One region of the Lactobacillus sp. ESL0228 genome, then DNA from elsewhere that is predicted to be linked to it. Evidence: predicted binding sites of a transcription regulator. Region 1 holds the regulator's gene; the other holds the start of a gene.
The links. Region 1 encodes Rex, which represses fermentation and respiration genes when NADH is low (regulators of the CRP and FNR family bind a similar motif). Its sites were predicted from a motif close to TTGTGAANTANTTCACAA; they were not measured.
Positions count from the first base shown of each region.

Region 2: the regulator Rex is predicted to act here: its motif matches at 2,528-2,545, upstream of F5ESL0228_RS07395 (FAD-binding protein).

Region 1 covers NZ_REHJ01000009.1:13,178-19,959, forward strand. The annotation lists gene pcp (pyroglutamyl-peptidase I) at 1-157, opposite strand, end outside; gene F5ESL0228_RS06165 (DUF979 domain-containing protein) at 179-1,102, opposite strand; gene F5ESL0228_RS06170 (DUF969 domain-containing protein) at 1,103-1,765, opposite strand; gene groL (chaperonin GroEL) at 1,923-3,554, opposite strand; gene groES (co-chaperone GroES) at 3,571-3,855, opposite strand; gene F5ESL0228_RS06185 (redox-sensing transcriptional repressor Rex) at 4,030-4,674, opposite strand; gene F5ESL0228_RS06190 (ABC-F family ATP-binding cassette domain-containing protein) at 4,956-6,782, shown strand, end outside.
Region 2 covers NZ_REHJ01000011.1:59,931-66,712, reverse strand. The annotation lists gene F5ESL0228_RS07415 (MerR family transcriptional regulator) at 151-588, shown strand; gene F5ESL0228_RS07410 (cupin domain-containing protein) at 581-994, shown strand; gene F5ESL0228_RS07405 (carboxymuconolactone decarboxylase family protein) at 994-1,314, shown strand; gene F5ESL0228_RS07400 (asparaginase) at 1,404-2,372, shown strand; gene F5ESL0228_RS07395 (FAD-binding protein) at 2,579-4,381, shown strand; gene F5ESL0228_RS07390 (LysR family transcriptional regulator) at 4,495-5,403, shown strand; gene F5ESL0228_RS07385 (FAD-dependent oxidoreductase) at 5,609-6,782, shown strand, end outside.

The DNA of each region.
Region 1 (6,782 bases):
CATGCACGACTTTAGCACATTCATTAAAGATTGTCGGTATCTCAAGTTTTACAATTTTCGCATCAGCAATTTTATCATCCAAACGTTTAACAGCCTCAATAGCAGGATTGATTTTATCAGTACCAAATGGATCAAAACCTGTAACTAAAATTTTCATTGTTCTCTCCTCAATTAATCACTAAAATGCTAGAAAATACATCAAAATAATTTGAATGATTAACATACTAATTGCAATTGGCAATTGCTGCTTAATTACTCCTAATTGATCTTTCATTTCCATTAAAGCAACTGGTAAAGTGTTAAAATTAGCCGCCATTGGAGTTACCAAAGTTCCACAATAGCCAGAAGTCATCCCTAAAGCTGCAACCACTACTGGCGAACCACCTTGAGCAACAACAAAAGGAATTCCAATTCCAGCCGTAATCACAGCGAATGCAGCAAATGCATTACCCATTATTGCTGTAAATATAGCCATTGCCACGCAGTAAAGACAAACTCCTAACAAATGATTACCAATTGGGAATAAACCTGAGATCGCTTTAGCAGTAGTTTCGCCCACTCCTGAAGCGGTAAAGACAACCCCAAGTGTTGCTAATAATTGTGGCAAAATCCCAGCAGAGCCTACTGAACGAACCATTCGCTGAGAATCCTCATAAGCAGTTTTAACATCTGACTTAGTTAGTATCATCGCCACAATTAATGACACAATTGCAGCGATTCCAATGCCAACTTGACCTCCTAAGTTTGTATATTGTGCAATTGCTAAGGCTAAGATCGCAAGCAAAATGCTTGGCAGAAAAATCCAATTGCCGATTCGTTTTACAGTATCAGCCGCAACTTTTTCGTTAAGCTCTTTAATATGACCAACACGAACTTGCTTAAATAATGAAAGCAAAGCGATGAAGATAATTAATCCACCACTCACTTCACTTGGTAACCATTGACCAAGGCAAAAGAGAACAGCAAACAAAAACCAAAATAAGCCTGTACCCCAGCGCACTTGATTTGTTTGATCACGCCACGATTCTATTGCTGCTGCCAAAAAGAACAGACCAATTAAAATATAGAAAGCCAATAAAAGATTGTTAATCAATGTTACCATTTATTTCTCCTTCTTTATTTTTTGATCAAACATGTGATTATAGAATAAGCACAAGAGATAACAAATTACAGCAACAGGAATCGTATATAATACAACTCCCGATGGCGTAATCGGATGCCCCAACGATTTCATTGTACTAGAAATCAAGAGAACACTTGAAGACGCCACAAATAAGTTTTGAGCAAAAAAGTTACCAAAATTTTCATTAGCTGCAGCTCTTGCCTTAATCTGATCAATCTCTAGTTCTGTTAATTCATGATTTACCTTACCAGCAGCTTGTGCCATAGGATTAATCAAAGGTGCAATAAACTGAACATGTCCTTGCAATGTGATACCAAAGATGCATGCAATTTCTCTTATTGCCAAATAAATATCGAATATTCGACCTGGGGTTAAATTTTTCATTTTTTGAATTAAATTGACAGCTGCTTTCTTAAGACCATGTCTTTCCAATATACCAATTGTTGGCAATGTTAAGAAAAAGAGTGAGACCATACGGTTATCCATAAACCCTTTTCCTAAAATCCGCAAGAACGAAACAAAATCAATTCCGGAAACCAAGGCAGTTACTAGAGCAGCGATTACGACCACACCCACTGTATCTAGTCCAATAGCAAATCCCAGTACAATTACTAGAACACCAATTAAATTTAAAAATTCCATCAAATTCCCTTTCATTAAAAAATAATATTAATTTAAAATACTAATATTATTATTTTTTGTCAAATTAGGTCTTGTTCTGGTTATCATTAGCTACTTCAAAAAAAAAAGAACTGCTCACTTCAAATGAACAGTCTTTTTAAAGATAAGCATATTTAAATTACATCATACCAGGAGCACCAGCACCAGCTGCGGCATTTGGATCAACTGCTGGCTTATCTTCAGGAATTTCGGCTACTACTGCTTCAGTAGTCAACAGTAAAGCAGCAATTGAAGCTGCATTTTGTAAAGCAGTACGAGTTACCTTGGTTGGGTCAATAATTCCGGCCTCAACCATGTTTTCCCAGTTACCGTCAGCTGCATTATAGCCTACTTCCATCTCTTGACTTTCAAGTTTGTTCAAAATGACAGAACCATCTTCACCAGCATTTTCAGCAATTTGACGAACTGGAGCAGTCAAAGCACGAAGAACAATATTAATACCAGTTTGTTCGTCAGCATTATCACCTTTCAAATCTTTAACTGCACCCTTAACATCTACTAAAGCAGTACCACCACCGGCAACATAGCCTTCGTCAACAGCAGCACGTGTTGAGTTCAAGGCATCTTCAATTCGGTATCTGCGTTCCTTTAATTCGGTTTCAGTAGCAGCACCAACGTGAATAACAGCTACACCACCAGTTAATTTAGCAAGGCGTTCTTGTAATTTTTGTTTGTCAAAGTCAGAAGTTGTTTCAGCAATTTGCTTTCTAATTGAATCTTCACGATCCTTAATTGCCTCATCTGAACCAGAACCATCAACAATAGTAGTTGAATCTTTGGTTATAGTAATGCGACGAGCTTGACCTAATTGTTCAAGCTTAGTGTCCTTTAATTCAAGACCAAGGTCTTCTGTAATCACTGTACCGCCAGTTAAAGCTGCGATGTCTTGCAATTGTTCTTTACGACGATCACCGAAGCCAGGAGCCTTAACAGCAACAACATTGAAAGTACCACGAATCTTGTTCAAAACAAGCGTTGGTAAAGCTTCTCCGGAAACATCATCAGCAATAATCAATAATGACTTACCTTGTTGAACGATTTCTTGTAATAGCGGCAAAATATCTTGAATGTTAGAAATCTTCTTATCGGTAATTAAAACGTAAGGATTATCCAAATCAGCTTCCATCTTATCGTTGTCAGTTACCATGTATTGTGACAAATATCCACGGTCGAATTGCATTCCTTCAACTACTGATAATTCGGTTTCAATTCCACGAGAATCTTCAATAGTAATAACACCATCATTACCAACTTTTTCCATAGCGTCAGCAATTAAATCACCTACTTCTTTTGAGGCAGATGAAACGGCAGCAACTTGAGCGATCTGTTCTTTAGAAGAAACAGTATGACTAATCTTATGTAATTCGTCAACAACTGCTTTAGTAGCTTTTTCAATTCCTCGACGAACTCCAACTGGATTTGCACCAGCAGTTACGTTCTTCATTCCTTCACGAATAATGGCTTGAGTCAAAACAACTGCAGTTGTAGTACCATCACCAGCAATATCATTGGTCTTTTGAGCAGCTTCTGCTACCAATTTTGCACCCATGTTTTCATAGTGATCTTTGAGTTCAATTGCCTTTGCAATTGTTACTCCATCATTAGTAATGTCAGGGTTACCATATGATTGCTCTAAAACAATGTTTCTTCCTTTTGGACCAATCGTTGCCTTAACTGTATCAGCTAATTTATCAACACCCTTTAATAAGGAACGTCTTGCATTTTCTGAAAATTTAATATCTTTTGCCATTTTATCCACCCCTTAATTACTTAACAATTGCTAAAATATCTTTTTCATGAAGGACTAAGTATTTTTCGCCTTCATACTTAACGTCAGTTCCAGAATACTTGTCGTATAAAACAATGTTACCTTTAGTTACAGTCATTGGAATCTTGTTACCATTTTCGGCATAACTACCTTCGCCTACGGCAACAACTTCGCCTTCAGTTGGTTTTTGTTTAGCGTTAGAAGCAAGGACGATTCCGCCTACAGTTTTTTCTTCTTCTTCTTTAACTTTTACGATCACGCGATCACCTATTGGTTGTAACACGTTTGTCCCTCCTAAATTTTAATTAAAATCATTATTAGCCGTTAGCACTCTTATCAACCAAGTGCTAACTTACAAATATGATAATAACTCCTTTACAAATAAATTGCAAGAAAAAATTAGCACTTTACGTAAAAAAGTGCTAATTTCTTATAGATTAGAATGCCTCTCTAACTTTTAATTTGTTTGCTTATTCTTATCGCTATCAAGGAAATAAATTAAAGTTTGTAACTCTGTTGCTAAATCAACATTTTGAATTCTGATTCCACTTGGAGCAGACAAACGAATTGGAGTAAAATTCATAATTCCCTTAATACCTGCTTCAACCATTTCATCGGCTGTTTTTTGTGCAGTTGTGGAAGGAACCGTTAAAATAGCGATCGTTATTTGTTGGTCACTTAATTGCTTCTGTAATTCATCCATTCGATACACTGGTACTCCACTTAATATCTTACCTGTGATTTTTTCATCAATATCAAAAGCGCACGAAATTCGGATATTATTACTACGTTTAAAATTGTAGTTAAGTAAAGCATGACCAAGATTACCCACTCCAACCAAGGCTACATTGGTTAACGTATCTTGATTCAAAATTTTCTTAAAAAAAGATAGTAAGCTTTTCACATCATAACCATAACCACGTTTACCTAGAGCACCAAAATACGAAAAATCGCGTCTAATTGATGCACTATCAACTTGAACCGCTTCGGATAACTCAGTTGATGAAACTTTTTCTTTCCCCGCTTCATTTAAAATTATTAAATATCGATAATAAAGCGGCAGTCTTTTAGCTGTCGCTGTGGGAATTTTGATCTTTTCCATAAAAAGCCTCCAACTTTATTATTTCTTGCACCTGTTTTGTGAATTAATCATCAATTAATATTATTTTACCTATAAATTTGCTTAAGTTGCAAATATTTTTTTCACAATGTACCAAATTTTAACACAACAAAGACAACTTTACTATGCGAATATAAGTAATTAACACAAATTTTTGTTATTTTTGTTTTATTACTTATAAAAAAGTTGTAAATTTTAAAAGTCATTTTTGCAGTCCACTGTATCTGCTTTTCATATGCTAAAATAGACTTTAGGTGAAAAATATGATAATAGCACAAGGACACAATTTAGAAAAACAATTTGGTGCCAACACTTTATTTAGCAATGTTAATTTTTCAATTGACGCAAATGCGCGAATTGGTTTAGTAGGCCCAAATGGTGTGGGAAAAACCACCCTTCTTAAAATAATGATGGGCAAAGAAGAACCAACTCATGGCGAATTTATCATTAATAAGGAGATTGAAGTTGGCTACATTGCACAAGAAAATAGTTTAAACGAAGATAAAACCATCTGGGATGAAATGCTTAGTGTTTTTACTTCATTAATTAATATGGAAACTCAAATTCAAAAATTACAGCAAAAAATTGCTGAACATCCGCAAGATAAAAAATTGCTAAAAAATTATGATCAGCTGCAATTTGATTTTGAACAACAAGGTGGCTATACCTTTCAAGCAGAGATCAAAACTGTTTTAAATGGGTTCAATTTCCCACAAGCAACATGGGCAAAAATTATCGGCAGTCTTTCTGGGGGTGAAAAAACCCGTTTAGCTTTAGTTAAATTACTCTTACATAAGCCACCACTATTACTACTCGATGAGCCAACTAACTATTTAGACCTAAACACGCTAGATTGGCTAGAAGCATTTCTTAAAGGATACAATGGTGCAATTTTAGTGGTTTCACATGACCAGTACTTTCTGGATCATTTGACCAATAAAATCTTTGAATTACAATTTGGAAAATTAACAACCTTCAAAGGTAATTACTCTGATTACGTAAAGCAGCGTCAATTAAGGGATCGTCAGCAAGAAGAAGCATACGAAAAACAACAAGAAAAAATCAAAAAAGACGAAGAATTTATCCAAAAAAATATCGTCAGGGCTACAACTACTAAAAGAGCCCAGAGCAGGCGTAAGCAACTCGAAAAAATTGATCGCATTACTCCACCAAAACATAAAAATAAAGTCAAAATTAATTTCAAAAGTGATCATCCCTCTGGTAAAGAGGTTTTGATTTTGCGCGATTTAACAATTGGTTATCCTGATAAAATTATGGTAAATAATATTAATCTACAAGTTAACAAAGGGGATCGAGTTGCAGTTATCGGACCTAACGGAATTGGTAAATCTACTTTACTTAAAACTATTATGAAAAAATTACAACCTAAAATGGGTACTATTAAATATGGTGCATCGCTTGATATCGGTTATTATGATCAAGAATTACAATTACTTGATTCTAGTAAAACTGTGCTTGATACTATTTGGGATCGTCACAAAATGATGCCAGAACGGGATGTTAGGTCAGTATTAGCTAGTTTTCTGTTTACAGCAAAAGATATTGATAAAACTGTCGGGCAACTCTCTGGTGGGCAAAAAGCAAGATTAACCCTAACCGTTTTGTCTCTAGAACATAATAATTTTTTATTGATGGATGAGCCAACTAACCATCTAGATTTAGAAGCCAAAGAAGTACTTGAACAGGCTTTACAAAAGTTCGATGGTACCTTACTATTTGTCTCTCACGACCGCTACTTTATTAATCAATTATCTAATAAAATTGTTGAAGTTAACCAGCAACACGCGACGGTCTATGAGGGTGACTACACTTATTATTTAGATAAAAAAAATAACCAACTTAGCACCACAAAAATTGTTCCTAAGCTAGACAATGAAGACGCACAAAAAGCCACTAAATTATCTTACCAGGAACAAAAAATTAAAGACTCACAAAAGCGTAAGCTACAGCGACAGGTTGAAGAAATTGAAGTTGAAATTGATAATTTAGAAAGACAACAGAAAACAATTCAGAGCGAAATGGCTGATCCGCTAATTGCAACTGACTTTAGCAAACTTGGACCTTTACAA
Region 2 (6,782 bases), on a different contig from region 1:
ATTATATGGTTGTATAAATATAATTCTTAATTAAAGACTGACACCTAATATTTATTGGGGTTAATCCTTTTAATTTTTTCTTTTTTTATAAAAGCACTTGACTTAAAGTGTACTTTAAGGGCTATCTTAATAATGTAAGAGGTGAAGCTAATGAAGACGGCAGCAAGATATCATATTGGACAATTCAGTCAATTGACACACTTACCACCAGCAACTTTACGCTATTATGAACAAGAAGGTCTATTAGCCCCCGAGCGTGATGCATCTGGTCAACGTTTTTACACCGATGCTGATCGGTCATGGCTTGAATTTATCTTACATTTGAAGGGCACAGGAATGACAATTACCGAATTAAAGGAATATGTTGCTTTGCGTGCTCAAGGTGATGGGACGATTCCAAGCAGGCTAGCGTTATTAAAAGAAGTGCAGAAAAATGCAATGCGCCAGCTAGAGGAATTAACTGACAATATTAAGTTATTAAATCAAAAAATTGACTGGTACGAAGAAAAGCAAAACCGGACAATTTCAGATGATGAAACCTTTGCGGCATATTTGAAGCGAATTAAGGAGAAAAATCAAAATGAATAATCATGAAGATGAGGTAAAAAATGGTCTTTTTGCTTTAGGCGATAAAAACGAAGCATATCAAAAATATTTTATTGGTCAAAGCTATCTACAAAGTTTGGTTGCTGATCCTAAAGTTAATGTTGGTGTGGCAAATGTTAGTTTTGAACCGGGATGCCGTAATAACTGGCACAAGCACAATGGTGGTTTTCAAATTTTATTAGCAACTGCTGGTGAAGGGTGGTACCAAGAAGAAGGTCGACCTGCCCGTAAGCTTCATCCCGGTGATGTTGTTGTGGTTCATGATGGTGTTAAACATTGGCATGGAGCAACTAAAGATAGTTGGTTTTCACATTTGGCAATCACTGCCGGTACGCCTGAATGGCTTGAGCCAGTAACTGATGAAGATTATCAACAATTGGAGGATTAATAATGAAAAAACAAACTGCTGGGCGTGATAACTTAGGTGAATTTGCTCCTAAGTTTGCCGAATTAAATGATGATGTCTTATTTGGTGAAGTTTGGTCACGCAAAAAAGAAATGCCAGCACGTGATCGCAGCTTAATTACTTGTGCCGCTTTGATGGCACAAGGTGCTTTTCCACAATTAAAAGCTCATATGGGAATGGCGAAAACAAATGGCGTCACCAAAGAAGAAATGGTTGAATTAATCACCCACCTAGCCTTTTATTGTGGATGGCCGAAGGCATGGTCTGCTTTTGATCTTGCTAAAGAAGTATATGGCGAATAAAGCTGACTGTTTTTATGTTGTTTAAGAATCATAATCAGTTATAATACGAGTAATAAATACATGGTTTATTTCTAAGTAGGAGTATTATTATGTCTAAGAAAATTCTTGTATTACACACCGGTGGTACGATTTCAATGTCAGAAGATGAGTCAGGCAATATCAAACCGAACAAGCAAAATCCACTTGCAGAGTTGTCTTTAAATAATCAAGGTGAAGTGGAATTAGTGACAGAGAAAATTTTCAATGTGCCATCTCCCCACATGGATCCTAAACATATGTTACAACTTTCATTAAGAATTCGGCGAGCAGAAGAAGAGGGTTTTTTTGGTGCGGTAGTTACGCACGGAACGGACACTTTAGAAGAGACAGCAATTTTTCTAGATTTAACAATTTCGAGTAAAATACCTGTTGTTTTAACTGGTGCAATGCGCTCTTCAAATGAAATTGGGACTGATGGTTTATATAATTTTCGTACTGCAGTGATTGTCGCTAGTTCACCGGAATCGGTAGGTAAAGGTGTTGTTGTTGTGATGAACGATGAAATTCATTCGGCACGCTATGTAACCAAGACACATACGACTAATGTGGCAACATTTCGTACGCCAACATTTGGGCCGATTGGAATCGTCTCTGATGGTCACGTTAATTATGTGCAAACGATTAAACCGTTGCCGCATTTGCCAATTGATCATGTTGTCGATCGGGTCTTTTTGGTTAAGGCATATGCAGGGATGGGGTCAGAGCTTTTACAAGCTTTAAATAATTCATCGACTAATGGAATTGTGATTGAAGCGCTAGGTGCGGGTAATATGCCACCACAAACATTGCCAGTCTTGCAGTCACTTCTTGATAATCATATCCCGTTAGTGTTAGTTTCACGTTGCTTTAATGGAATAGCCGAACCGGTTTATGACTATGAGGGTGGCGGCGTCAACTTAGCAAAAATGGGTATTATTTTTTGTCGCGGACTAACGGGTCCTAAGGCTCGAATCAAGTTGTTGGTTGGACTTAGTGCTGGATTAAAGGGTAAAAAACTGGCTAAATATCTTAATAACTGATTGAAAATCGCTCATCATTGTTGGTGAGCGATTATTTGCTTCGAGGGCTATATAAAGTAAGTAGTTAACAACTTATTCATAGTTTTTATGCTATATTATTAAAATAATAGACTTATTAATATTCATAATTGCTTATTGAAATCTTTATTACATATTTGTGATATGCTTAACATAATTACAATTGAAGAAGTTATAGGAGGTTTACCATGACTTATCAAAATAGCATTATTTGGAAAGCTAATTACGATGTAGTTGTATTGGGATTTGGCGGTGCTGGTGCAACTGCGGCTCGATTTGCAGCAGATAACGGTGCTAAAGTATTGTTAGTGGATGCGGCACCGGAGGGTCATGAAGGTGGTAATACTCGCTATTCAGCTCAAGCAATTGGAACCAGTAAAGACTTTAATAAAACTAAAAAGTATTATCAAAAATTAACAAGACCAATGTCACTTGATGAAGATATGATTGATACCTTTGTTAAGGGGATGGTTGATATGCCTAATTATGTATCTAACTACTTAGGTGTAAAACCTTGGAGCGTTCGTGAATATGCTCCAGAACTTAGAGATTCATTTGAAGAGTATCCAGAATATACTGGAGTAGAATCTTATGATTTTACAACTGTCAACAAAGGATTATTTGATGCATCATTGTGGCATATCTTAAAAAAACAGGTAGTCAAAAGACACAATAAAATTGATGTTTTATATGAAACTCCAGCTCTTGAATTGATTCAAGATCCTGCAAATCAACAAATTACTGGTGTAGTAATTAAACATGATGGGAAAAAGCTTAATATCCAAGCTAAAAATGGTGTAGTTGTAGCTACAGGTGGTTTTGAAAATAATCAAAGAATGATTGAAGATTTTTTGGGTGCAACCAAACTAGCTCCGTTAGGTACACTATATAATAAAGGCGATGGCATTAGAATGGTGCAAGAGATTGGCGGAGATCTTTGGCATATGCATAATTTTGAATCTGGTGGCGTACTTCATGGAATGACTTTTGCTGTTCCAAGAGGTGAGCGCGGGCGAGTAATGCCTGCCAAGCAAAAAGAAATCATAGATCATGGTGCTACGTTTGTTGTTGGTGATGATGGTACTAGGTACTTTAATGAAACTGAAATACATCGACATGGTCATATTAAAAATCATGGTCAATGGAAAGTGCCAATGAATCAAGACCATCCATATTTGATTTTTGATGAAAATAAGAAGCAAGAATTGGATAACGATCCAATTATTGGTGAGTACAAACCATATTGTGATCATGTAATTATGGCCGAATCAGTTAGTGAATTAGCTGAAAAAATTGGGCTTGATTCTACGATTTTGCAAACTACAGTTGATCGCTTTAATAAGGCAGCAAATGAACAAAATGATCCCGAATTTCACCGTGATCCGCACTCTATGCGTGCCTTTGTTGGCAGTAAAATTTTTGCAGTTAAAATGGAACAAACCATGCTTAATACCCAAGGTGGTCCAAGAAGAAATACTAAAGCAGAAGTTTTGGATACTAAAGGTAATCCAATACCAAATTTGTACTCTGCAGGTGAATTGGGCGGAATTTGTGCTAATCAATATCAAGGTGGTGGAAACTTGGCAGAATGTTTGATTTGGGGTAAAATTGCTGGCGAAAATGCAGCAAAGCCAAAATCACACAATAAAACTGATGTAGCAAGCGGTGCATCAGAACAAGCAAGTTATTTAACTTCAGATATACAAACAGAAAATTATCCAACGGGTGAAAACCAATATATTGGTCGTTCAAGCCGTGGAATGGGTGATGAAATTGTTGTACGAGTTACCGCTGATAAACAGAAAAATCTGAAACAAATTGAGGTATTAAAACAAGCTGAATCAGCGGATTATGGGCAAAAAGCGATTAATATTTTACCTCAGGAAATGGTTGAACATAATAGTGTTGATGTTGATGCAGTCTCAGGTGCTTCTAGTACAAGTCGAGGATTACGGGATGCAGTTTTAGATGCATTAAACCAAATTAACTAGTAATTAGTTTAAAAAAGACCGTTGGCAACAATGGTCTTTTTGAATGGTTAAAGTTTATAATTAAGGTGAAATAATTTTATGTTAGTCAATTGGCAATTGCGGAGAATAAAAGAATGAATTTTACCCAGTTACGCTGTTTTATCAAGGCAGTAGATAATTCTAGCTTTACGATTGCGGCAGAGCGAATGAACTTTTCTCAATCGGCTGTTTCCAAAAATATTAAAGATTTAGAGAATACAATTGGTGTAACGCTAATTAATCGTGCCCATCACCGTATCTCTCTTACCGATGCTGGAAAGTATTTTTATCGTGTTGCTCGCAACATTGTCGATGATATGGATTATACAGTGGCATATTTACAAAGTAAGAAGAATGATCCAGAAACACTTTTACGAATTGGGGTGTGCGATACGCCATTAGAACAAAAGGTTTTGCCCATTTTTTTGAAAAAATTGCGAGCAGCACAAAGTAACCTTAATATCCAATTTGTCTTTGTGTTAAATAATTCAATTGGTGAATTACTCAATCACCATGTTGATCTATGTGCGATTGCCCGAGATGATGTTAATGTTGTGGATGATGTTCATTTTTCACCTTTAATTCAAGGCAGGGTGGTTTTGGCTTGTCCACCTAATTCGCGTTTAGCTCAAAGGTCACGGCTTCTTTTAGATGACTTGGAAAAAGAAGAACTTTTCTTACTTGATCCTAATAGTTCTTTGAATGTTCAAATGAATTTTCAAAACGAACTAATTAATCGCATGGGTATGGAACATATTAAGTTTGTCCAGGACTTTTTGGCAATGAACATTTATGTTAAAGCTGGCTGGGGTTATGGGATTATCCCAAACTTTATTGCTGATAACCGTGCCGATGATATTACTTATGTACCGATTGATTATCATGAGATTTCCCCATATGGTATTGTTTATATGGAATCTTTTACCAATGATTCTGTTTTAAAAGAAGTAATTACAACATTAAAGTTAGCAATTAATGAGTATTTAAATCAAAATAATAAATAATACACAAATTAATAGTAAACTGAAATAAGCTTGTGAAAGGCGCTAAAACGTTGATTCACAAGCTTATTTATGTTGGTTGGTAAAGATAGCTAATCGTCAGCATTCCATTTAGTAATCTTCAATTCTAAATTTAGTGCAAAGATTCACTTAATCCATAGTATTATGAAAGCGATAAAAAAAGTTACATTAAAAGTGAGGGATAAATATGGTAAGTACTTATGATGTGATTATTGCCGGCGCCAGCAACGCTGGTGCAATGGCAGCATGTGCTGCTGCTGAAAAGGGTGCCAAAGTTTTGTTAATTGATAAATCTGGCAGCTCCCAGTTCTTATTCCGTTCTTTCTTTGCGGCACTTAACAGTAACGCTCAACAAAGAGCAGGCATCAAGGTAGATAAAGCTAAATTAATGAATTTTTTAACGCTTTTCTTCCAAGATAATGTTGATGAAAGATTGCTTTGGACTTGGGCCAATCATGCTGATGAAACAGCTAATTGGCTAGAAGATAATATTTTAAAACCAAATGGTGGAATTTTACGTCCGCAAGAAGATGCTTATTACGAAACAATAGTTAATACGGCTTTCAATACCGAATTAGCGATTGCTACTCCCGATAATGGCTGGGCTCATTATGGTGAATGGGTACTCAATAAAGCGCAAGAATTAGGCGTAACCATTAAATATAATACCAAGATGGAGGAATTAGTCACTGATGATAATGGTAGCGTAACTGGTGTCATTACGAGTGATCGTGCTAGTGGTGAAAAAACTCAGTTTAATGCTAATAAAGGTGTCATTATTTGTACTGGCGGCTATGGCGGCAATGTTGATTTAATGAAGAAATGGAATCCGCTTGGTTACAAGAAGAATGTCTACTCTGATGGACCACGAGATGATGGTTCAGGAATTCTAGCCGGCTTAAAAGTTGGTGCTGCACGTGATGAAGAACCAGCTGAAATTATTTTTGATCGTGGTGCAGTTCCGGTTGGTACAAAGGCTGAAGATCATTATGAAATTGACTTTAAGGGACCAGGATATTTCTGGATGGGAGCATATCCACTACTTAAGGTTAATTTGAAAGGTGAACGTTTTGGTAACGAAAGTGTCCCTTATCAATTTGATATTAATGCAATGTCGAAGCAGCCGGGCTATCTTGAGGCTCAGATTTGGTCAGAAGATACCATGGATCACTTAGCACAATTTGATACACAGGGCTGCTCACGTTTAGGCTGGCCTGGTATTTATAATACTAAAGAAAATAAAGCCGAAATTCAACGGCGAATTGATGATGGAATGGTGCAAAAAGCCGATACGATTGAAGAACTGGCTGAAAAATTAGCTTTACCAAAAGACAAGTTGGTCGCAACAGTTAAACGGTATA